Regions from separate parts of the Bradyrhizobium sp. BRP19 genome, predicted to be linked through region 1. Evidence: predicted binding sites of a transcription regulator. Region 1 holds the regulator's gene; the other holds the start of a gene.
What was found. The regulator LexA, encoded in region 1, represses DNA repair genes until DNA is damaged. The targets are predictions, from matches to a motif close to TGTTCNNNNTGTGTTCNG.

Region 1 (5,781 bases):
CGCCAGCTCGACCACGGCCGCGGCGCCATGCACGTGCTGCCGGAGATCGTCGACGCCGTGAAGGGCCGCGCCAGGATCATGGTCGACGGCGGCTTTTGCCGCGGCACCGACATCGTGAAGGCGATTGCGGCGGGCGCCGACCTCGTCGGCATCGGCCGGCTGCAATGCTGGGCGCTGGCGGCAGCCGGCGAAGCCGGCGTCGCGCGGATGCTGGAGTTGCTCGAAGACGAGGTGCTGCGCTGCCTCGGCCTCCTGGGCGCCACCTCATTCGCCGAGCTCGACAAATCCTGCCTGCATCCGGCGGCCGCCACCAACGCGCCCAGCGTGTTCAGCGCGTTCCCGCTGTTCGACCACGAGCCCTATCGTTACTGACGCGCCATACTGAAGTGAAAAGGACGCAATGACATCGCTCTCTCCCGGCAGCGCGGATGCGCTGCTGTTCGACCTCGGGCGCGTTGTGCTCGACATCGACTTCTCCAAGGCGATCGCCTGCTGGGCGGGACATGCCGGCTGCCAGCCCGAGGCCATCATCGCGCGCTATGTGCGCGACGAGGCCTACCGGTTGCACGAGATGGGCAAGATCAGCGATGGGGACTATTTCGCCTCGCTGCGGTCCTCGCTTGGGATCGGCATCTCGGATGCGCAATTCCTGGAAGGCTGGAACGCGATTTTCGCCGGCGAGATGCCTGATATCGCCGAGCTGCTGCCGCGAGCGGCGAAGCAGATGCCGCTCTATGCCTTCTCCAACACCAATCGGCCGCACGTCGACTATTTCTCGAAGGAATATGCCGGTCTGCTCGGCCATTTCCGCGAGCTGTATCTGTCCTCCAGCATCGGCCTGCGCAAACCGGATGCCGAGGCCTTCGACCATGTCGTGGCGGCGATCGGCGTGCCGGCCGAGCGCATCGTGTTCTTCGACGACCTCGCCGAGAACATCGAGGGAGCGCGGGCGCGCGGGTTGACCGCCGTGCATGTCACCTCGCCGCGTGATGTCGGGAACGCATTGAAAGCACTGGGGATCTGAGCCGCGGGAAAGCCCGGAGCGCGCTCACTTGCCGGAACAAAAACTGCTGAAAATGTGGAACCTGATCACTTTGTGCATTTTTATACAGAGTTCCGGGAACGGAATACCACCCTTCGGACTCATGAGTCCGTTGGGACTTCTACATTGGACTGATCGACGTGCTGGGCAAGACCTATCTCACCAAGCAAGCCTCTCTCCTGCTCGAATTCGCCAGAACCACCTCGGATTCTGACCTCTCCGCCAAGCTGATCAGCAAGGCCGCCGACCTAAAATCCCAGGCGGACCCGCTGCCGGACAAGGATCAGGGTCCCAAGCCGCCCGACGTCGCGGACATCAGTCCGGGCGATCCGACGGGGCGTTGAACGATGTTGGCCGTGGCGCTCGTCATTCTCGTCCTTGCCATGGCAATCCTCGTTCCGGTCTGTCTCGCCTTCCGCATCATGCCGTGGCAGAGTTGAGCCGACCTCCTCCACCCCGCGATCACGCAGGATAAATCATCCCGCGTGCTGCTTTGCCTCACGCCTGCACTCGGCTAGAACTCTCGCCGCCCATTGACTGATGTGCTCAGCAGGAGTTCGCTCTTGGCCCTGATGCCGGTTTCTGACGCGCTCGCCGCGGTGTTGGCCGGCGTCGAGCCGCTGGCTGAACAGATGGTTTGCCTCGACGAGGCCTACCATCGTGTGCTCGCCCGCGATGTCGCGGCACGGCGCACGCAGCCGCCGGAGGCAATGTCGGCGATGGACGGCTATGCCGTGCGCTCGGCCGACGCAGCCATCGATTCCAGCCTGACCGTCGTCGGTGAGGTCGCAGCGGGCCGGCCGTTCGCGGGAAGCGTCGGCCCCGGCGAAGCCGTGCGGATCTTCACCGGCGGCGTCGTTCCCGACGGCGCCGATGCCGTCGTGATCCAGGAGGACACGGCTGCCGACGGCAAACATGTCACGATCAAGGAAGCCGCCATTTACGGCCGCCACATCCGCCCTGCAGGCGTCGACTTCCGCGAAGGCGACGTGCTGCTGCGCAAGGGAATCCGCCTCACCGAGCGCGATCTCGCCCTTGCCGCCGGAATGAATCATCCGCATCTCGCCGTCATCCGCCGCCCGAGGGTTGCCGTTCTCGCCACCGGCGACGAGCTCGTGATGCCGGGCACCACGCCTGGTCGCGGCCAGATCGTCTATTCCAACGGCTATGCCCTGCATGCGCTCGCCCGCAGCGAGGGCGCCGAGACCATCGACCTCGGAATTGCCGCCGATACACTGGAGGCGACGTCCGCCGGCATCCGCCGCGCGCGCGAGAGCGGCGCCGACATCCTGATCACGACCGGCGGTGCCTCGGTCGGCGACCACGACCTGGTCCAGCAGGCGCTCAAGGGCGAAGGCATCGCGATGGCGTTCTGGAAGATCGCGATCCGGCCGGGCAAGCCGATGATGCACGGTCGGATAGGCGCGATGCGCGTGATCGGCCTGCCCGGCAATCCCGTGTCGTCCTACGTGTGCGCCTTCCTGTTCATGGTCCCCTTGATTCGCGCCCTGTCGGGCCGTTCAGCGATTCATCATCGGCGCGAGCGCGCCGTGCTGGGCCGCGATCTCGCCGCCAACGACCAGCGCGAGGACTATCTGCGTGCGCGGCTGGAGGAGCGCGACGACGGCACGCGCGTCGCCCTTCCGGTCAGCCATCAGGACTCCTCCCTTCTTGCGAATCTCGCTGCGGCACAGGTACTTCTGGTGCGCGCACCGTTCGCGCCGAAGGCCGAGGCCGGCACGCCTTGCGAGGTGCTCCGGCTGCCCGTCTGAGCCGCCCAGCCACACGCATTCCGCGAGCTTGGCCGCGTTCACCATAAATTAAGCAGTTGCGGAACACATATCGAACATATAGTGTCCGTTCATGATTTGTTTCGAGGATGTAGCGGCTTAGTGCCGGCTTCATCGTGTCGGAATCGAACGACATCAACCGGGGGACTTTGGTCGAGATGTTGACGCGCAAACAATACGAGCTTCTGCGGTTCATCAGCGAACGTCTGAAGGAAAGCGGCGTGCCGCCGTCCTTCGACGAGATGAAGGATGCGCTCGACCTGCGCTCGAAGTCAGGCATCCATCGCCTGATCACTGCGCTCGAGGAGCGCGGCTTCATTCGCCGCCTGCCCAACCGCGCCCGTGCCATCGAGGTGATCAAGCTGCCCGAGCTCCAGGCCGCCGCCGGCAATCGCCGCGGCTTCACCCCGAGCGTGATCGAGGGCAATCTCGGCAAGGTGCGCGCGAGCTCCAGCCCGCCCGCCGACGAGGGCGAACGCCCCGTCGCGGTGCCCGTGATGGGCCGCATCGCCGCCGGCACGCCGATCGAGGCGCTGCAGACCCGCAGCCATACCATCAGCGTGCCGCCGGACATGCTCGGCTCGGGCGAGCACTACGCGCTCGAAGTGCGCGGCGATTCGATGGTCGAGGCCGGCATCCTCGATGGCGACATGGCGCTGATCCAGCGCAACGAGACCGCAAATACCGGTGACATCGTGGTGGCATTGATCGACGACGAGGAGGCCACGCTCAAGCGCTTCCGCCGCCGCGGCGCCTCGATCGCGCTCGAGCCCGCCAATGCCGCCTACGAGGTCCGCATTCTTCCGCCGAACCGCGTGAAGATCCAGGGCAAGCTGATCGGGCTTTACCGGAAGTACTGATACGGGAAACATCAAGCGCCGCGCGCGTTTCGATCGGCATCGGCGATCCAGGATCGGAGCGGATACTTGTCCGCTCCGGCTGGACGGTTTCTCTGGTTCTGCGCCGGCTGTCCGGTCCATCTTCCCGCGCGACATTCCCCCGCGCAGGCGCGCAGCCATTTCTGCTTCGCCGGTAGAGTTGTGCCGGCAGTGCTGATAGCTCCGGCCGAATGCAAGGACGCGAGGTTTGTTCCTATCGAATCCGGGAAAGATAATGTGATCGCGCGCTGCGGACGCGAGCCGCAGATTTGCCCATAACCGAGCAGAGCGTTGTATGCTTCCACTCTGATAGAGGCCTGCGCCTCGAAAGAGACGCGGGTCGCTATCCCAGCATGAGGAGCACCCGATGTGTGACTACAGCCTGCATGCCGTCGCGACGCGCCCCGCCGAAGTCGGCGAGACGATCGTCACGACAACCTTCCGCGGCACCTCGACGCGCGGTTTCGCTTCCGAAGCCGATCCCTCCGTCGCGGTCTGTCTGCTGCCGGGGACGGAGCTCGCTTTCGCCGACAACGTCCGCTACGACAACCGCTGGATCTGGACGCGCACCGTGAACTCTCGCGTCGGCAAGTTCGGCAAGATCGACCCGCACATTCCCGATCGCCATCATGACGCGATCGAATTCCCCGACGGCAAATACGTGCTGGTGACGCAGCTCGTCGAAGGCCAGCGCGCGACCGTGCTGCAATTGCCGGTGACGCAGCCAGCCCCCGAGCGCGAGCACAAGCCGCAGATCGTCGCCGACACGCGGCCCACGATCACGCGCCTGCCGATCGGCTGACGCCCTTCGGCCAACAGGCCGAGCCCGGGATTGAAATTGCCGTCGCCGGCCGAGGCCGGCGAGCCCGGTAAGTTTGTGTTTCAGGACATTCGATCGGCGAGCCCACCGCCGCGCCTCGTCGTCGCACGAAGTTTGGGCCGTGCTGCCCGCATTTTGAACGTCCGCTCCGCAGCCAAATGACCGATGCTGTCGTGGTTTGAGGCGGCGGACACGCTCGATGAAGACCTTCATTCGCGTCGTTGAACTTTGGGTACCCGACCGGACGCGCATGCGGCTGGAATTCGGCGGCGGCCTCTACGACGATGGGCTGTCCGCGTTCAAAGCCGTCAGCGAAGAGCTGCACTTCGGATATGACGAGGGACTTCCCGGCAAGGCCTGGGCCTGTGGCCACCCCGTCATCCTCACGAAATTCGCCAACTCCTATTTCAAGCGGACCGATCAGGCCGCTGCGGCCGGCCTCACCTGCGGCGTGGCGGTGCCGGTGTTCGCGGGCGAATTCCTGCAAGCCGTGCTGGTGCTGTTCTGTGGCGACGACGAGGCGCACGTCGGCGCGATCGAACTCTGGCACAACGATCCTGATCTCTCGCATGAGATGGGGCTCGTCGATGGCTATTACGGCACCGCGGACATGTTCGAATTCAACTCCCGCCACACCAGATTTCCGCGCGGCTTCGGCCTGCCCGGACGCACCTGGAAGGCGGGCCTGCCGCTGATCATCAAGGACTTGCACGACGCCAAGAGTTTCCTGCGCTGGGAGGACGCCGCCAAGGTCGGGATCAATCTCGGCGTCGGCGTGCCCTACCGAACCGGTACCAAACAGACCTGGGTTCTGACATTCCTCTCCGCGCAGGCAACGCCGATTGCACGACGCTTCGAGATCTGGGTCCCGAACGAGGACCGTTCGGCGCTGGTCTTTCGCGCCGGCGATTGCAGCGCGCAGACCGACCTCGCCGCACGCTATGCGGCGCAGTCCATCGCCAGGGGCGAAGGCAGCATCGGCGGCGCCTGGGCCGCCGGCATGCCCGCGCTCAACGACGATCTCACCTGTGACGGCTCGATCGCCGGCTCCGAAGCCCGCGCAGCCGGGCTGAGCCGAATGGTGGCCCTGCCGGTCATCGGCAACGGAAGGCTTGACGCCGTGCTGGCCTGGTATTTGTGATCCGCGTCAATCGTCGGCCTGCAAGTCGGCCTCCGATGGCGTTGCGTCCCGATTGCGGGGCACGGCCGCCTTCGGCACGAGGCTGCCGTCGAAATCTCCCTCGCCGGCGC
Region 2 (5,781 bases), on a different contig from region 1:
CGCGGCGCGAGCAGCTCGGTGATCTCTTCGACCAGGGTCGAGAGCGCGAAGGGACGTTGATCGAGGTCGAGCTTGCCGGCCTCGATCTTGGAATAGTCGAGCAGCTCCTCGATTAGCGCCATCAAGGCTTCGCCCGAGGTCTTCACCGCCCTGGCATAGGTCGCCTGCTCCGGCGTCAGATCGGTGTCGAGCAACAGGCCGCCCATACCGATGATGCCGTTCAGGGGGGTGCGGATCTCGTGCGAGGCCATCGCCAGGAAGCGCGACTTGGCGCGGTTGGCGGCGTCGGCCTGGTCGCGCGCGTCGGACAATGCGCGCTCGGTCTCGGTGCGGTCGGTGACGTCGCGTCCGACGCTCTGCAACTCGGCGGGCTGGCCGGCATCGAGGCGGACATAGCCCTCGCGCCAGGCGATCCAGCGCGCGCCGAGCGGGGTTGCGATCTTCTGGTCGTGGATGCGCGTGCCGCTGCTCTCGCGGGCACTGTCGCCCTGCTCCAGCACGTCGAAATCGAATCGCGTGCCGACCAGCGCGCTGCGCGCCTGTCCCGCGAGCGCGCAATAGGCCTCGTTGGCAAAGGTGATGCGGCCGTCGGAAGCGCGCAGCACGATGAGGTCGCCCTGCTGCTCGAACAGGCTGCGGGCGCGCTCTTCCGCTTCCTTCAGCTCCCAATTGCGGTCGATCAAGGCTTCGTTGTGGGCGGCGAGCGTCCGCAGCCGCTTATTGACGAAGCGCAGACGCATGCTCAGCGTCGCAAGGCCGAGGCAGGCGAGCGCGAACAGGAAGCTGGCGCCGATCGCAAAGGTGTGGGGATCGTAGCCGGAATTGTCGGACCGGCTGCCGGAGACGAAACCATAGGCGCCGCCGAACGTCGCCGAGAAGATCATGAAGGAGCGGATCGCGAAAGCGAGCCTCGGATGCCGTCGCCTGAAACGACGCATGCGCACCTTGATCCGGAACGTCCGACCCATCGCAACCGACCCTTGCCTGAAACCCCGCCGCCGCGTGCGACGATGGCCCGCCGACCTTGCGAACAAATTGCGGCGGTGGCGCCGCCTCCGAACAGGGTTGACGAGACGTTAACGGGTCAGAGCATGATCCGGACCCGAAGGGCCGCGTTAGCGAAAAGTGTGCAGCGGTTTTCCGATCAGATCATGCTCAAACACAAAGCTCTAAAGCGATGCCGCCTGGAAGCGGCCATGGCCGCCGCGGGCGCCGACGATCAGCGCCGCCGCCTCGCGCGGCGAGAACGTCTTTGAGCGCACATAGATGCGGTAATCCGCCGGTCCTTCGCTGGAGAGATAGACCACCTGGCCGCCGTCGACCGGCTGCGCGGCGATCGAGACGAGACGCGTCGAAGGGCTGGCCTGGCAGGTGTCAGGCTCGGAGCCGAGGCCGTCGTCGACCACGGCAAAATCCGCGGCGTCGGCATCCTCGGTGATCTGAACCCGCACCGTTGCCCGCGCGGGATCGTCGGTGAAGGCGACATGCACACCGGCGGTCCAGAACAGCGAGGTGAGCTCGACCGATGTGTCGCCCAGCGCGATGCAGGGATGCGACACCGATCCGATCTCGGCGCGGGCGAACACCGCAGCCGCCAACAGGGGAACAGCCGAGGCCAGGAACTTGAAACGCAACATGACGCTCTACTCGCTAGGCCCCGGGAACTCACAACCGAAACGCGTCGGGCCTTATGGTTTGCAGAGCGTAAAGGAAAGTCGTTACCGCCGGGTTGATGCGCGGAATGATCAAGCCAGCTGGCGCACATCCTCCGCGAGTGCGCGGTACGACAGCGCTTCGGCGAGGTGCAGCCGGCCGATCTTGTCGGCATGGTCGAGGTCGGCCAGCGTGCGCGCCACCCGCAGCACGCGGTGATAGCCGCGCGCCGACAGGCGCATGGTCTCCGCGGCGTCGCGCAGCAGTTTTTGGCCCTGCGCGTCCGGCTTTGCGATCTCCTCCAGCACGGAGGCGGGGGCTTCAGCATTGGTGCGGACATGGGGCAGGCCTGCATCCGCATAGCGCGCCAGCTGGATGTCGCGCGCCGCCGCCACGCGGGCAGCGACCTCGGCCGATCCTTCCGACGGCGGCGGCAGGATCAGGTCGGCGGCCGTCACCGCCGGCACCTCGATGCGCAGATCGATGCGGTCCATCAGCGGACCGGAGATGCGCGCCTGGTAATCGCCGGTGCAGCGGTCGATGCGGCCGCGCTTGCAGGCATAGCCGGGCTCAAACGCATTGCCGCAGCGGCAGGGATTCATCGCCGCGACCAGCATGAAGCGGGCAGGGTAGGTGACGCGATGATTGGCGCGCGACACCGCGACCTCGCCGTTCTCGAGCGGCTGGCGCAGCGAATCCAGCACGCGCGGATCGAACTCCGGCAATTCGTCGAGGAACAGCACGCCCTGATGCGCCAGCGAGATCTCGCCGGGCTTGGCGCGCGCGCCGCCGCCGGTGAGCGCGGCCATGCTGGCGGAATGGTGCGGCGAGCGGAACGGGCGCCGCGCCGTCAGCGCGCCGCCTTCGATCTCGCCGGCGACCGAGGCGATCATGGAGACCTCGAGCAGCTCGCTCGGCGACAGCGGCGGCAGGATCGAGGGCAGGCGCGCGGCCAGCATCGATTTGCCCGCGCCCGGCGCGCCGATCATGAGCAGGTGGTGCCCGCCGGCGGCCGCGATCTCCAGCGCGCGCTTGGCGCTTTCCTGGCCCTTGATGTCGCGCAGGTCGAGCGTTGAGGCGGCGGCCTCGTGCACCTTCGGCGTCGGCCGCGACAGCACCTGGGTGCCCTTGAAATGGTTGGCGATCTGGATCAGCGAGTGTGCGGCAATGATCTGGATGTCCGGGCTCGCCCACGCCGCCTCGGAGCCGCAGGACGCCGGGCAGATCAGTCCTTCCTCGCGCATATTGGCGCCGATCGCGGCGGGAAGGACGCCGGCCACCGGCGCGATCGAGCCGTCGAGGCCGAGCTCGCCGAGCACGGTGAAGCCGGTCAGCGCATCCGAGGGGATCGCGCCGATCGCGGCCATCAGCCCGAGCGCGATCGGCAGGTCGTAATGGCTGCCCTCCTTCGGGAGGTCGGCCGGGGCCAGATTGACGATGATCCGCCGCGCCGGCAGCGCCAGCCCCGAGGCGATCAGCGCCGAGCGCACCCGCTCGCGCGCCTCCGATACCGCCTTGTCCGGCAGGCCGACGATGGCAAAGGCCGGCAGGCCGGGCGCGACCTGCACCTGCACGTCGACCGCGCGGGCCTCGATCCCCTCAAAGGCGACGGTAGAAACCCGCTGAACCATGCCGAACCAGCCTGCCCATTGCTGCAATTAGGGGTAGCAGAGCGCGGCCGTTTCCGCAAGAACAATACGGGAACAATCGCTTGGCGGCCGGTCAAATCTTAACCAATCGTAAACGCAGCCCAGACACTACGTCTCGAATGCCGCCTTCTCTCCTCAGCACATTCCAACGAATGTCCGCTACTCCTAGGGCTGCGGGATGGGCCGTGGTCTAACGGGTGAACAGTTCAAATGCTTGCAAATCGCCGGAGAAGCGAACGTCGGGTGTGCAGCCGCCTCGCCAAGATCCATTTTGGCGCGGGCTCGCTGCCGCGGGATTGCACGATCACGGACATTTCGGATGGCGGCGTGAAAGTGGTGGCGGAATTTCTGGAAGTGCCGCCGCAATTCACCATCATCTTCGCGCCTGATTATTCCCGCCAATGCCGCCTGCGCTGGCGCATCGGCTGCGAATTCGGCGCCGAGTTCGTCGACTGAACCTCAACAGGCGCGCCTCCTTAACGGGACTTTAGCGTTAATGGGTAAGCATCTCTGATCAGTTGCCGAGTGATCAGAGTATGCCCAAGCGTTCGTTCCTCGCCTTATCCCCGGCGGGATATCTGTGTTCCGCCGTCCTGATCCTCGCCCTCGGCGGCTGTCAGACGGCCGGCATCGACGACGTCACCGGTGCGCTCGGCGGCAAGCGGGAGTCCGCCGCCAAGCTTGACGGCAAGTCCGACAGCAAGGCCGACCCCACGCCGGAGATGGACGCACTTCGCGAGCGTTATCGCGCCAAGCCGAGCGATCCCGCCATTGCTCTCGAATACGGCAAGGCGCTGCGTGGCAGCGGCCAGCGCGCGCAGGCGGTCGCAGTGCTGGAGCAGGCCGTGCTCGCCCGTCCCGGCAACAAGGCGCTGCTCGCCGGCTACGGCCGCGCGCTCGCCGACAACGGCAATTTCCAGCAGGCCTTCGACGTCCTCGGCCGGGCGCATTCGCCCGAGGATCCCGATTGGCGCATCCTGTCGGCGCAGGGCGCTGTGCTCGACCAGCTCGGCCGCAACGAGGAAGCCCAGCAATATTACGCCGCGGCGTTGAAGATCGTGCCGAACGAGCCGACCGTGCTGTCCAATCTCGGCCTGTCCTACATGCTGCAAAATAATCTATCGAAGGCCGAACAGGTGCTCGGCCGCGCCCATCAGCGCAATCAGAACGATGCGCGGGTCCGCGCCAATCTGGCGCTCGTGCTGGGATTGCAGGGTCGCGAGGCCGAGGCCGAAATCCTCGTCAAGGCAGATCTGCCGCCGGACCAGGCCGCGGCCAAGGTCGCGGCGCTGAAGCAGCTGCTGGCGAAAAAGCAGCAGCGGGCGGACAGGTAGTCCGCCCTAGAGCATGATCCGGACCCGAAGGGCCGCGTCAGCGCAAAGTGTGAAGCGGTTTTCCCTCGCGACAAACGCGGAAGGCGTTTGCGCGGAGATCATGCTCAAATAAGCCGCGCCTACGACGCCTTGCGATGCGGGGCCGAGCTGCGCCCCGACTTGCCCTTCAGCTTCTTCAAAAGCGGCTCGAGCAGCGAGCGCTTCGGCTTCTTCACCTCGCCGCGGCCGGCGAGGCGGTTCGCCATATTCTGGAACAGAACGGTGGTGCGGTGGGTCCTGGAGACCTCCGCGATCATCTGGCCGTTATTGGCCGCGGTCGAGAACAGTTTCGAATCGAACGGGATCACCGCGATCGGCTGGCTCTCCATGGTCTTGGCGAAGGCCTTGACCTCGATCTCCGCACGCTTGTGCATGCCGACCTGGTTGAGGCAGTACAGCGGCGGCCGGTCGTTCGGTCGCGCCGCCTTCAGCACGCTCAGCATGTTCTTGGTGTTGCGTAGATTGGCGAGATCGGGCTCGGCCACGATCACGATGTCGTCGGCGTTCACCAGCGCGCGCCGGGTCCAGCCGGACCATTGATGGGGCACGTCGAGCACGATGCAGGGCGTCGTCATGCGCAGCGTGTCGAACACGGCATCGAAGGCTTCAGCACCGAAATCGTAGACGCGGTCGAGCGTGGCGGGCGCTGCCAGGAGGCTGAGGCGATCGGTGCATTTGGCGAGCAGGCGCTCCATCAGCGCCGTGTCCGGCCGGTCCTGCGACAGCACCGCGTTGGCGATGCCCTGCACCGGATCCTGGTTGTAGTCGAGGCCCGCGGTGCCGAAGGCGAGGTCGAGATCGATCACGACGGAATCGAGCGAGAGATCGCGGGCGATGGTCCAGGCCAGATTATGCGCGACGGTGGACGCGCCGACGCCGCCTTTGGCGCCGACCACGGCGATGACGCGGCCGGTGATGATGGCTTCCGAGGCCGAGAACAGGCTGCAGATCGAGCGGACCACGTCGATGGTTTCGACCGGGCCGACCACGTAGTCGTTGACGCCGCGGCGCACCAGCTCGCGATAGGGCGCGGTGTCGCTGGGGCTGCCGATCACGACCACGCGTGTGCCGGGATCGCAGACGCCGGCGAGGTCGTCCAGTCCTTC

Region 2: a site for LexA is predicted at 3,342-3,359, ahead of I6F36_RS20775 (YifB family Mg chelatase-like AAA ATPase). Genes of this name have one in related genera too.

What each region holds. Positions count from the first base shown of each region.
Region 1 covers NZ_JADYVZ010000001.1:210,713-216,493, forward strand. Annotated here, with positions in the region: gene I6F36_RS01010 (alpha-hydroxy acid oxidase) at 1-372, shown strand, start outside; gene I6F36_RS01015 (HAD family phosphatase) at 401-1,024, shown strand; gene I6F36_RS01020 (hypothetical protein) at 1,183-1,386, shown strand; gene glp (gephyrin-like molybdotransferase Glp) at 1,606-2,814, shown strand; gene lexA (transcriptional repressor LexA) at 2,991-3,692, shown strand; gene I6F36_RS01035 (hypothetical protein) at 4,078-4,512, shown strand; gene I6F36_RS01040 (GAF domain-containing protein) at 4,730-5,671, shown strand; gene I6F36_RS01045 (ComEC/Rec2 family competence protein) at 5,678-5,781, opposite strand, start outside.
Region 2 covers NZ_JADYVZ010000006.1:174,585-180,365, reverse strand. Annotated here, with positions in the region: gene I6F36_RS20785 (PAS domain-containing hybrid sensor histidine kinase/response regulator) at 1-968, opposite strand, end outside; gene I6F36_RS20780 (hypothetical protein) at 1,170-1,637, opposite strand; gene I6F36_RS20775 (YifB family Mg chelatase-like AAA ATPase) at 1,746-3,284, opposite strand; gene I6F36_RS20770 (PilZ domain-containing protein) at 3,513-3,758, shown strand; gene I6F36_RS20765 (tetratricopeptide repeat protein) at 3,839-4,636, shown strand; gene I6F36_RS20760 (AAA family ATPase) at 4,756-5,781, opposite strand, start outside.